One region of the Paenibacillus sp. FSL H8-0168 genome, then DNA from elsewhere that is predicted to be linked to it. Evidence: riboswitches for the same ligand, from Rfam matches in the RefSeq annotation. Region 1 holds a riboswitch; each other region holds the start of a gene.
The links. Region 1 has a riboswitch for thiamine pyrophosphate ahead of MHI21_RS14145 (thiamine phosphate synthase). Riboswitches for the same ligand answer to the same signal wherever they lie in the genome.
Positions count from the first base shown of each region.

Region 2: another riboswitch for thiamine pyrophosphate. It lies ahead of MHI21_RS04865 (ECF transporter S component); the one in region 1 lies ahead of MHI21_RS14145 (thiamine phosphate synthase).
Region 3: another riboswitch for thiamine pyrophosphate. It lies ahead of thiC (phosphomethylpyrimidine synthase ThiC); the one in region 1 lies ahead of MHI21_RS14145 (thiamine phosphate synthase).

Region 1 covers NZ_CP151948.1:3,210,446-3,214,073, reverse strand. The annotation lists gene MHI21_RS14150 (ABC-F family ATP-binding cassette domain-containing protein) at 1-1,114, shown strand, start outside; TPP riboswitch at 1,208-1,316, shown strand; gene MHI21_RS14145 (thiamine phosphate synthase) at 1,581-2,174, shown strand; gene thiO (glycine oxidase ThiO) at 2,239-3,387, shown strand; gene thiS (sulfur carrier protein ThiS) at 3,384-3,587, shown strand; gene MHI21_RS14130 (thiazole synthase) at 3,590-3,628, shown strand, end outside.
Region 2 covers NZ_CP151948.1:1,061,110-1,064,737, forward strand. The annotation lists gene MHI21_RS04860 (TatD family hydrolase) at 15-812, shown strand; TPP riboswitch at 856-967, shown strand; gene MHI21_RS04865 (ECF transporter S component) at 1,216-1,812, shown strand; gene MHI21_RS04870 (ABC transporter ATP-binding protein) at 1,812-3,263, shown strand; gene MHI21_RS04875 (energy-coupling factor transporter transmembrane component T) at 3,238-3,628, shown strand, end outside.
Region 3 covers NZ_CP151948.1:865,699-869,326, reverse strand. The annotation lists gene thiC (phosphomethylpyrimidine synthase ThiC) at 1-1,281, opposite strand, end outside; TPP riboswitch at 1,468-1,580, opposite strand; gene MHI21_RS03980 (IclR family transcriptional regulator) at 1,736-2,479, opposite strand; gene MHI21_RS03975 (alpha/beta hydrolase) at 2,778-3,628, shown strand, end outside.

The DNA.
Region 1 (3,628 bases):
TGGACTAGGTCTGTCGGCCATAGGACTGGATCGGGATGTATCTGCACTTAGTGGCGGGCAACGGACAAAGGTGCTTCTTGCTAAGTTGCTGTTGGAAAAACCGAATGTCCTGCTCTTGGATGAGCCTACCAACTATTTGGATGTAGAGCATATTGAATGGCTTACGCGCTATTTGAAGGATTATCCCTATGCTTTTATTCTTATTTCACATGATACTGAGTTTATGAACCAGGTCGTTAATGTTATTTACCATCTTGAATTTGCCAAGATGACCCGTTATTCAGCTAACTATGAAAAGTTTCTTGAAATGGCGGATCTGAACAAAGCTCAGCATATTGATGCTTATGAGAAGCAACAGGACTTTATTAAGAAACAGGAAGATTTTATTCAGCGTAATAAAGCGCGTGCTTCTACCTCAGGCCGAGCAAAGAGCCGTGAAAAGCAGCTTGATCGGATCGAACGTATTGATAAGCCTGAAGAAGCCGCAAAACCAACCTTTCAATTCAAAGAGGCACGTGCAAGCGGAAAGACGGTATTTGAGGGTATTGATTTTGAGATTGGTTATACACATGCCCTTTTGCCTAAAATGTCCATGACGATTGAACGTGGCGAAAAAATTGCAATTGTTGGCTACAACGGTGTCGGTAAATCGACATTGCTCAAAACCATATTGGGAAAAATTCCGCCAATCAGTGGAAAAACCTATCAAGGTGATTTTTTGCAGCCCGCTTATTTTGAGCAGGAAGTAAAGGCAGAGAAAATTACACCGATTGACGACGTGTGGAATGAATTTCCGCATTTGAACCAGCATGAAGTACGAGCGCATTTGGCGCGCTGCGGTTTGAAAAATGAGCATATCACACGTCCGCTATCTGCGCTTAGTGGTGGAGAACAGGCTAAAGTCCGTCTTTGCAAACTGTTAATGCGTGAAAGCAACTGGGTATTGTTCGATGAGCCTACCAACCACTTGGATGTTAAAGCAAAGGATGAGCTGAAACGTGCCTTGAAGGAATACAAAGGGACGGTATTGCTTGTATCTCACGAACCGGACTTTTACGAGGATTGGGTAACCAAAACGTGGAATGTGGAAGAGTGGTCAAGTAAAGTTAACTAAAATCAGTTAAATCCAGTTCTGCATATTTCACACGAAGTGGGGTTTGCAGAATTAGGAAAATATGCTAAGCTATCTATAGCTTATACAATAAAATAGTCACACTAGGGGAGCCGCCCATGCGGCTGAGACGGAATAAATGGATTTCGGACCCTTTGCACCTGATCTGGGTTATGCCAGCGTAGGGAAGTGAGCGCCGTACAAACAAGGCAACACCATCTTTATTTTGTTTGTGCGTGGGACGATACACGTATACGGATATCATGGTCCGTTCGATTATTGGACGTTCGTTAAACCACTTCCTTGGGGAAGTGGTTTTTTTGCGTTTCGTTCATTTTAAGTTGTTCGAGCTTCCGTAGACGGATTCACATACAATCCCCTTTCATTACTGCTGGTAGACGTGGCTGCTAAGCTTAAATCCTTTAATCCAATGTGAGGTGAAGACAAAATCGAATTACACGCAATTTCGATGGAAAAGGGCACTATTGCACAAGCCGCCCGAGTGGCTGCTATGATTTGTCCGTATGTTCATTATGTACACGCACGTTTAAAACAGAATGGTGCCTCTGCATTGCTTTCTTTGACTCGCAGCATGGTGGAGCAGGAAGTTCCTTTGCAACAAATTGTAGTAAATGATCGTGTGGATGTAGCTTTACTTACTTTGGTTGGAACCGTCCAGCTACCAGCTAATGGATTACCTGTTGTGGATGTGAAAGGCCTACTTTCAAAGAGTACACGCTGTGGAGTGTCTGTGCATTCCTTGGAGGAGGCGCAGACTGCCGAGCAGGCAGGAGCAGACTATGTACTTTATGGTCACGTATATGAGACCCATTGTAAGCCCGGTATTGTACCGCGGGGTTTAGCTCAGCTTGAACATATTTGCAGGCTGTCGAACATTCCGGTGATCGCGCTGGGCGGCATACAACCGCACCATATCCCGGAGCTTTATATGGCCGGAGCAAGCGGAATTGCGGTGATGTCTGGTATATGGGAGGCTGAGTCGCCCGTTGCAGCTGCGATGGAATATAGGCGAATGGCAGATCTTGTAGTTCACAGCCTGTAGCGAGAAAACGAGAGTAGAGGCAAGCTGAAAGCAGAATGGTTTATGGAGAGGAGACACGGAACAAATGCTAAAGATACACACAGAGGCAAGAGCGATAGGACATGCTGAATGCTTGGTCATAGGTGGAGGTGTCATCGGCAGTTCCATTGCTTATCATGTGGCCAAGGAGGGAAGAAGTACGATCATGCTGGAACGATTGATCCCGGGTGAGGGAGCCTCAGGAGCAGCGGTTGGAATGCTGGCAGCGGAAAGTGAAGAGTTCACCGACTCTGAGCTGGCACGATTTGCTCGCAGAAGTCGAGATGCATTCCCTGAGCTTGTCTGTGATCTGGAGCGTTTGTCGGGTATTTCGGTGGAATTCCGTACAGAAGGATTTGTGACCCCTTTCCGTACGGAAACTGAAGGCCAAAAACGCTGGAAAGCTGCTAAAACGCGAGAGTATGATTGTCCTATCTGGTGGGATGCGAGGGAATTGGCCCGACGAATTCCAGGTTTGGATGAACAAGCGATCGGAGCAATATATCGTTCAAAGGAGACACAAGTGGCTCCTGTCCAGCTTTGTCGTGCTTATGCAGGTGCTGCTGCGGTGCTGGGAGCAACGGTATGGTCTGGTACACGGGCAGAGCAACTGGTCATACAGGATGGTCGAGTTTGCGGTGTCCGAACAGATAGCGGCTTTTTTTCCTGCGATCAGGTCATTATTGCTGGAGGCTTGGATAGCATGAAATTACTGGCGCAGGTTGGGTTTGAATATCCACTTTATCCGGTCAAGGGCGAAGCAGTAGCGGTCTCCTTGAAGGATCACCCATTAGAATACACCATTTATGCTGATGATATTTACCTCGTGCCTAAACAGAATAACGAGCTTTGGATTGGGGCAACGAGCCTTCCGCATCAATATGACGAACAAGTGACCGTAGGAGGCTTGAAGGGCTTGCTGGCACGTGCCTCTGCCTGGCTGCCGCGCGTCCGTGAAGCTTCTTTTATACGCACTTGGGCGGGCTTACGTCCGCAGGCTGCATCAGGTTACCCTTTTATAGGCACTGTTCCTGAGGTCGAGGGCGTATATGCTGCAGTCGGGCATTATCGCAACGGTGTCCTGCTGAGTGATGCTACCGGGCGTGCGATGGCAGCTATGCTTAGCGGGGCTGGTGCAGCAGAACTTGGGATAAGTAGTTTTTCTTCTGAGCTCCTCAAGGAGAAAAGCTTATGAAGCTGACGATTAACGGCCAGAGCATGACCTTTTCTAATCGAATCACTCATGTGAATCAATTGCTACATGAGCTTGATGTAAAGGTGAAAACCGTAGTGGTGGAGCTGAATCGGCATATATTGAGCCGTGAAGATCATGATGAAGCGGTACTGAAGGATGGAGATTGCCTAGAGATTGTACATTTTGTGGGAGGCGGTTGATTATGTTAACCATTGGAAAAGCATCTTTTACCTCGAGGTTG
Region 2 (3,628 bases), 2.1 Mb from region 1:
AAGGAGGGATTGAGATGGAAAGGGGTACACCGTTAATTGATATTGGTGTGAACTTGATGCACCGTTCGTTTCATGCAGATCGGGAACAGGTGGTAGAGAGAGCCGCGGCTGTAGGGATTTCACCGCTGATTATTACCGGGACCAGTGTCCGCAGCAGTCGGGAGGCTTCTCAGTATGCAGCACGTTATCCGGGCAAGCTGTATGCGACAGCTGGCGTGCATCCCCATGATGCCAAAGACTGCAGCGCAGACACGATTCAGCAGCTCCGCCAGCTGGCGGGTCAGCCGCAGGTCGTATCCATAGGGGAATGCGGATTGGACTATAACCGTGATTTTTCGCCACGTGATGTGCAGCGTCGATGGTTTGGGGAGCAAATCCAACTGGCGTGTGAGCTGAATATGCCGTTATTTCTGCATGAACGAGATGCACATGAGGACCTTGTCGCTATGCTTCGGGAGTATCAAGGGCTTGTCGATAAAGCGGTAGTGCATTGTTTTACTGGCACTGAACAGGAATTGCATACGTATGTAGAAATGGGACTGTATATCGGGATCACCGGCTGGATTTGCGACGAACGGCGTGGCAAACATCTGCGTGAACTGGTCAGAGATATTCCCTTGGACCGTCTGATGATTGAAACGGATGCTCCATTTTTGACCCCGCGTAATTTGCCCGTGAAGCCCAAAGAAGGGCGTAATGAGCCCGTGTATCTCGCTCATATTGCTGCTACGGTTGCCGAATGTACAGGTCGAAGCATGATGGAGATCGAAATCGCGACGACGGAGACAGCCAAACGTTTCTTCGGATTATAGGATTGTCAAAGCCATAGATGTGGTATATATTATAGTGAATTAAAAGAGCATTGTCGGGAGCTTGAGAAAGTCAGGCTGAGAGGGTGGCCCTTGCCACTGACCGTGAAATCTGATCTGGGTAATGCCAGCGTAGAGAAACCAAGAACACTATACAGGAATGCCGCTTGTTTTGCGGTTGTCGATAGATTCAATGTATGTCCTAGCATTTTACCTTGACCCTGACTTTGGCTTGGTATCAGTGTAGTAGCTTAGACTACTGGTTATATAAGGCATATCGACGAATGATGTTTTGTATGGTGCTTCACCTTTTACTGCGCATAAAGCTTGCCTGGAGATTCAGCTCCAGACAAGCTTTTTTTATGGCCAAGAGGCCAATTATAAGGAAAAAGGGGAGCACGCAATAATGAATACTGCTGTAAGAGCGTCCAAAGGGTTGAAGCTGACTGATATTTTGGTCACGATTGTGATATCTGTTGTGTTCGGGTTGGTCTACAAAATATGGGGACCTGCCTATGATTTGATGAAACCATTTGGTCTACACGCCGAGCAACTGATGTATGGCATGTGGTTTATGGCAGGCACGTTTGCTTATCTCATCATTCGCAAGCCGGGTGTTGCGATTTTGGCAGAGGTGGCAGCGGCAACGGTCAGCGCTTTTTTGGGAAGCGAATGGGGCATGTCCACCTTGTACTATGGCCTGCTGCAAGGCTTGGGAGCGGAGCTGTTTTTTGCGGCTTTTCTGTATCGAAACGCAAACCTATGGGTTGCTTCGCTAGCTGCGGCTGGGGCGGCTGTCGCTTCTCTGATTTTAGACTTCAGCTACGGGTATATTGATCAGCTTTCGACCTGGAACTATGTTTTGTATATTGGATTTCGGATGATTGGCAGTATTGTGATTGCCGGGGTATTCGCGTTCTATCTGGCTAAGGCATTGGAGGTAACCGGAGTTACACGAAGTTTGAGACCTGCAACGGAACAAGATTATAAGGGGCTGGATTGATGAGCCGGGCAACCGAAGATGTGGTGGCTTCGATCACCCGTCTACGGTTGAAATTCCCCGGTGAGCAAGAGCTGCTTTTTCACAATATGTCTTTGTCTGTCCACAAGGGGGAAAAGCTGCTGCTACTGGGACCGAGTGGATGCGGTAAATCAACACTGCTCCAAGTGTTAAGCGGTCTGATTCCACGCACGATAGAAGTGCCCATGAAATGCGATGCTGCTGTAATCCCAAGTGTCTCAGGTATTGTATTTCAAGATCCTGATACGCAGTTCTGTATGTCATATGCAGACGAGGAACTGGCTTTTGTGTTGGAAAATAATCAGATTCCCCGGGAACAGATGCAATCCCGTATTCGCGAGCTGCTGATACAGGTTGGTCTATCGACGGATGATATACACATGCCCATTGGCAACATGTCACAGGGAATGAAGCAGCGTCTGGCGATTGCGTCTGTGCTGGCTATGGAGCCAGAAGTGCTTTTTCTGGATGAGCCCACGGCTTTGTTGGACGAGGAAGGCACCACACAGGTTTGGGACACCATTCGCAACATTTCGGTAGACCAAACGCTGGTGATCGTAGAGCATAAAATTAATGAAATCGTCCATGATGTGGATCGGATTGTGGTGCTTTCTGCTCAAGGGGAGATCATTGCGGATGGAAGGGCAGAAGAAGTATTTCATGTGCATCGGCAGGCATTGTCTGAGTACGGCGTGTGGTACCCGGGAGTATGGAATGAATCGTCTTCGCCACGTTGGAGTGAATCAGTGACACAACAGAACGGTGCGGGGATTGATTTGCTGGAGCTGGAACATTTTAGTGGTCTCCGCGGTTTAAGTTCAGTGATTTATGTGGAGCATGCGCAGGTGAAGCCTGGCGACTGGATTGGCGTGGTCGGTGAAAACGGGGCTGGCAAAAGCTCGCTGCTGCTCTCCATGATGCGCTTACTTCGCACACAGGGACGTTATAGCGTGCGCGGAATTGAGGCAGGCAGTACAGAACAACTGGCAGAGCGTATCGGGTTCGCATTTCAAAATCCCGAGCTGCAATTCGTAGCGCATACCGTACGAAAGGAACTAGAGTATTCGTTACCCAAGAGCTTGTTTAGTGCTGAACAGTGCCGGGAGCGGGTGGATCGGATGCTCGTACAGTTCGGATTGGAGCGGCTGGACGAGCGTCATCCGTATCAGCTTTCGTTAGGCCAAAAAAGGCGGTTGAGTATTGCTACGGCCATGATCCGTGAGCCGGAAGTGCTGCTGCTGGATGAGCCGACTTTTGGTCAGGATGCGCGTAATACCTTTGTCATGCTGGATATGTTGGAGCAGTTGAGAGCGGCAGGCACGGCCATTGTGATGGTCACGCATGACCCGGAAATTGTTCGTCGATATTGTACCGATATATGGCGGATTCAGAAAGGGGCACTACAGTATGAACCTGACCTTTCCCCATCATAAAACATGGCTGCATCGCGTGAATCCGGGCTTAAAGCTCGTTATGTTTTCCATACTGTTTGTGGTCGTTATAGTCATTCATGATCCGAATGTCATGTTTAATGTTGCGTGTTCTATGCTGTTGCTGCTTGTCTGGTCAGGCCATCCATGGAAGAGGCTGCTGCTGTACGGTTCTCCCTTTATATTGGTGTTTATTTCAACTTCAACGGGCATGATGATGTTCGGCAAAGGGGTGACGACCTGGTGGTCATGGGGCTTGATCCATGTGACGCAGGAAAGTTTTTACCGAGGCATGCATCTGGGCTTTCGTGCGCTGAGTATGGCTGCGGTAGGGTTGCTGTTTGGTTTAACGACTCGTCCGGTGGACC
Region 3 (3,628 bases), 2.3 Mb from region 1:
ATGCATAGGGACATGTCCTGGCCCTTCAATCATAACCTGAACATCGTGCTTCCATGCGATTTGCGTTAGCTCGCCCAACGTTTCTAGCTCTGCAAACTGTGCTTCATCATTCGCATCATAGATACTACCTGGACGTAGACCATCCCCGAGAGAAAAGGCCACATCATAGGCTTTCATAATTTCGCAGATTTCTTCAAAATGCGTATACAAAAAATTCTCCTGATGGTGCGCAAGGCACCAGGCTGCCATGATCGACCCGCCCCGGGATACAATTCCCGTCATTCTATTCGCCGTCATCGGTATATATCGCAGCAATACACCCGCATGAATTGTAAAATAGTCCACTCCCTGCTCCGCTTGCTCAATCAGCGTATCGCGATACAGCTCCCACGTCAGCGCTTCTGCTTCGCCGTTCACCTTTTCAAGTGCCTGATACAGCGGTACAGTCCCAATCGGTACAGGAGAATTCCGAATGATCCATTCACGTGTTGTATGGATATTACGGCCTGTGGACAGGTCCATAACCGTATCGGAGCCCCAACGCACAGCCCAGGTCATTTTTTCCACTTCCTCCTCGATGGAGGAGGTAACCGCAGAATTACCAATGTTCGCATTGATCTTCACGTGAAAATGACGCCCAATGACCATTGGCTCACTTTCCGGGTGATTGATATTCGAAGGCAAAATGGCTCGTCCAGCCGCCAATTCCTGCCGTACAAACTCAGGCTCGACCCCTTCGCGGATCGCCGCAAATTCCATTTCGGGCGTAATGATCCCTCGCCGTGCATAATGCATTTGCGTCACTGTACGCCCTTGCGAAGCACGAAGCGGACGGTTGGTCACGCCGGGAAATTCCACTGTCTCCCGTTTGGAGCCAGGTTTCAGTCCATTATCCTCCGGCTTGACGGCGCGTCCCTCGTAAGCCTCCACATCGCCCCGTTCCAGTGCCCAAGCTCGCCGTAATGGAGGCAGGCCCTGACGGATATCGACCTGATAGGCTTGGTCGGTCATGGGACCGCTTGTATCATATACACGCAATGGCTCATGATGCTCCGTGCCCTGCGGCGTATGTGTAGGATGAAGAGCAATTTCGCGCTCTGGCACGGCAATGTCCGGCCGTGAGCCTTGACTATATACCTTACGGCTCCCTGGAAAGGGCGTTACCCCACTGGCTTGCTCCCTGTTTGTCTTCTCTACCTCAACTTCTTTTGTTCCTACCAATCTTACTTCTGCTGATTTCAATTCTGTTCCTTTTGTTCCTTCTGCTTCTGTCGGCTTCATTGTCCATTCCTCCCGTTTCGATGAAATGACACACCGATCCGGAACCATTCCCAGGGTGGCGCTGATCTATGCAAAAAAGCCGGTTCCCCAGGGAACCGGCTAATCTAACGAGACAGCTATCCAGACAGTACGCATATGGAGTAATCCATTCCAATGCGCCACTGAAGACAGCAGCCGCGTATACATTTCAATGGCCGATTACTTCCCTACGCTGGTATGATCCAGATCAGGTGCAAAGGGTCCGGAATCTTGCACGATTCCATCTCAGCCCGGCATTACAGGCTCCCCCAGTAACTGTGATACTTCTATTCACATGAGGCGGATATAACAGACATCCCGCCTTCCTTACCAGACTACTTCAAATTTATGGCTTTGGCAACCCTTTTAGGTTCCCTTTACCAAGGAGACGTTCCCCATCAAATCACTCTGCTTGCTTCAACTGTGTTCATTCTTGTTACGGGAGCATAAGCCCCATTTCCTTCGCCGCTTCGATCAAAATCGGAGCAAAGTCATGTAGCGTCTCGGGTGCAAGTCGACTGACCGGGCCAGATACAGATAAAGCCGCAGTGACCTGTCCCTTCCGGTTCACAATTGGCGCTGCCACAGCAGCAGCCCCTGGTTCCCGTTCTTCATAGCTGGTCGCATAGCCTTTCTCGCGAATGTCCTGCAGCTGGGCTTTATAGACCTCCGGGTCTACTGAGGGCGGCCATTCATCCCCGCTTAGCAGGGCTTCCAGCTCCTGCGGCGGCATAAAGGCCGCCAGCACCTTGCTGGAGGCCCCTACAGCCAGCGGCATACGCGCACCTACAGGCGCGACCCTGCGGATCGCCTGATTGCTCTGCACGGCTTGTATGCGAATACGCATGCTGCCGTCCCGTAAGTACAAGCTGACCGTCTCACCCAGACGGTCACGTAGTCCTTCCATTGCAGGTTGTAACAGCACCGCCGGCTCGTCACTTTGGGACAAATGCGTGGATAGCTCCCAAATGCGGAAGCCCAGTCGATATTTTTCCGTTTCGGCATTCCGAACGACAAAGCCCCGATCCTCCAACGTAGTCAGCAGCCGATGAACCGTGCTTTTATGTAGACCAATTTTGGAGGCAATCTCCGTCAGGCCAAGATCCGAATTTGCGGTAAAACACAGCAGTATATCAAGTGCACGCTCTACAGCGCGAACGGTTAATTTACGGTCTTCCATCGTGAACCGCTCCTCTTGTATCCATATTCGTTTCACACTATGAAACATGGTTACATAAATTATATAGAATAGTCGCGGCTACTGTAAACCGATGTTTTTGTGACAACCATATTACAGAACGAGAACAAACATCGACAATTCTTTGCATCATTTTTACTTTTCCGGTTCAGGCGTTGACTTTGGATAATCCCCATCATACGATAATAGGTATCTATACGGACCTACACTACTATTTTCAAGTGGAATTATACCTAAATTCTATGAAACGAAGATCAATTTTATATAAGGAGGCTCTTACATGATTTCGACATCCCAGCGCAACGCTCAGCTACAGACCGCTGTTCAGGAGCCGTCCACCCCACTCTTTAATCCCCGTCTGCTGCGGTTCAAGCACGTTGTGATTGCTCTGCTGCTGTCGGTCGTCTTTTTTCTGTTGTTTTGTTTTATTGCCTTGCATGCTTACATCGCATGGGTACTTACGAATCCCACCGTTGCACCACTGTACTCTAATCCGATGCAGGCCAAAAACATGCCTTATGAGGAAGTCAGCTTCCCTGCCAAGGATGGTAGCCGCATCGTACAAGGCTGGTATATCCCGGCGGATCAATCGCGGAAAACGATTATTTTCAGTCATGGCTATGGGGCTAACCGCGAAGAAAGCTGGATTCCCATGTATGATCTGGCGCATTATGCCCACAGTTTGAACTTTAATGTGGTCATGTTCGATTATGGATTTGCGTCACAAAACAGCAAAGCAGTCGCAACCGGAGGCAAAGCAGAATCCCAACAGCTCCTCGGAGCAATTCAGCTTGCGAAGCAACGCGGCTCGTCGGAGATTATCGTATGGGGCTTCTCCATGGGGGCAGGAACCGCTCTTCAGGCGGGCTTGCAAACCAAGGATGTGGACGCAATGATTTTGGACAGCACCTTCCTGCTGGAGCCGGATACGCTGTACCATAACATTCACAATCAAATTAATCTGCCAAGACATCCGTCTTTGGAAATTCTGGAGTTGCTGTTTCCAGTCTTGAACGGCACCAGCTTGCATCAGATTCCATATCAGGAGGTTAAAAAGGAAAACTATCCGTTCCCGATCATGTTTGTGCATGGTACACAGGATGAAAAAGCTCCTTATCCTATTGCGGAAAA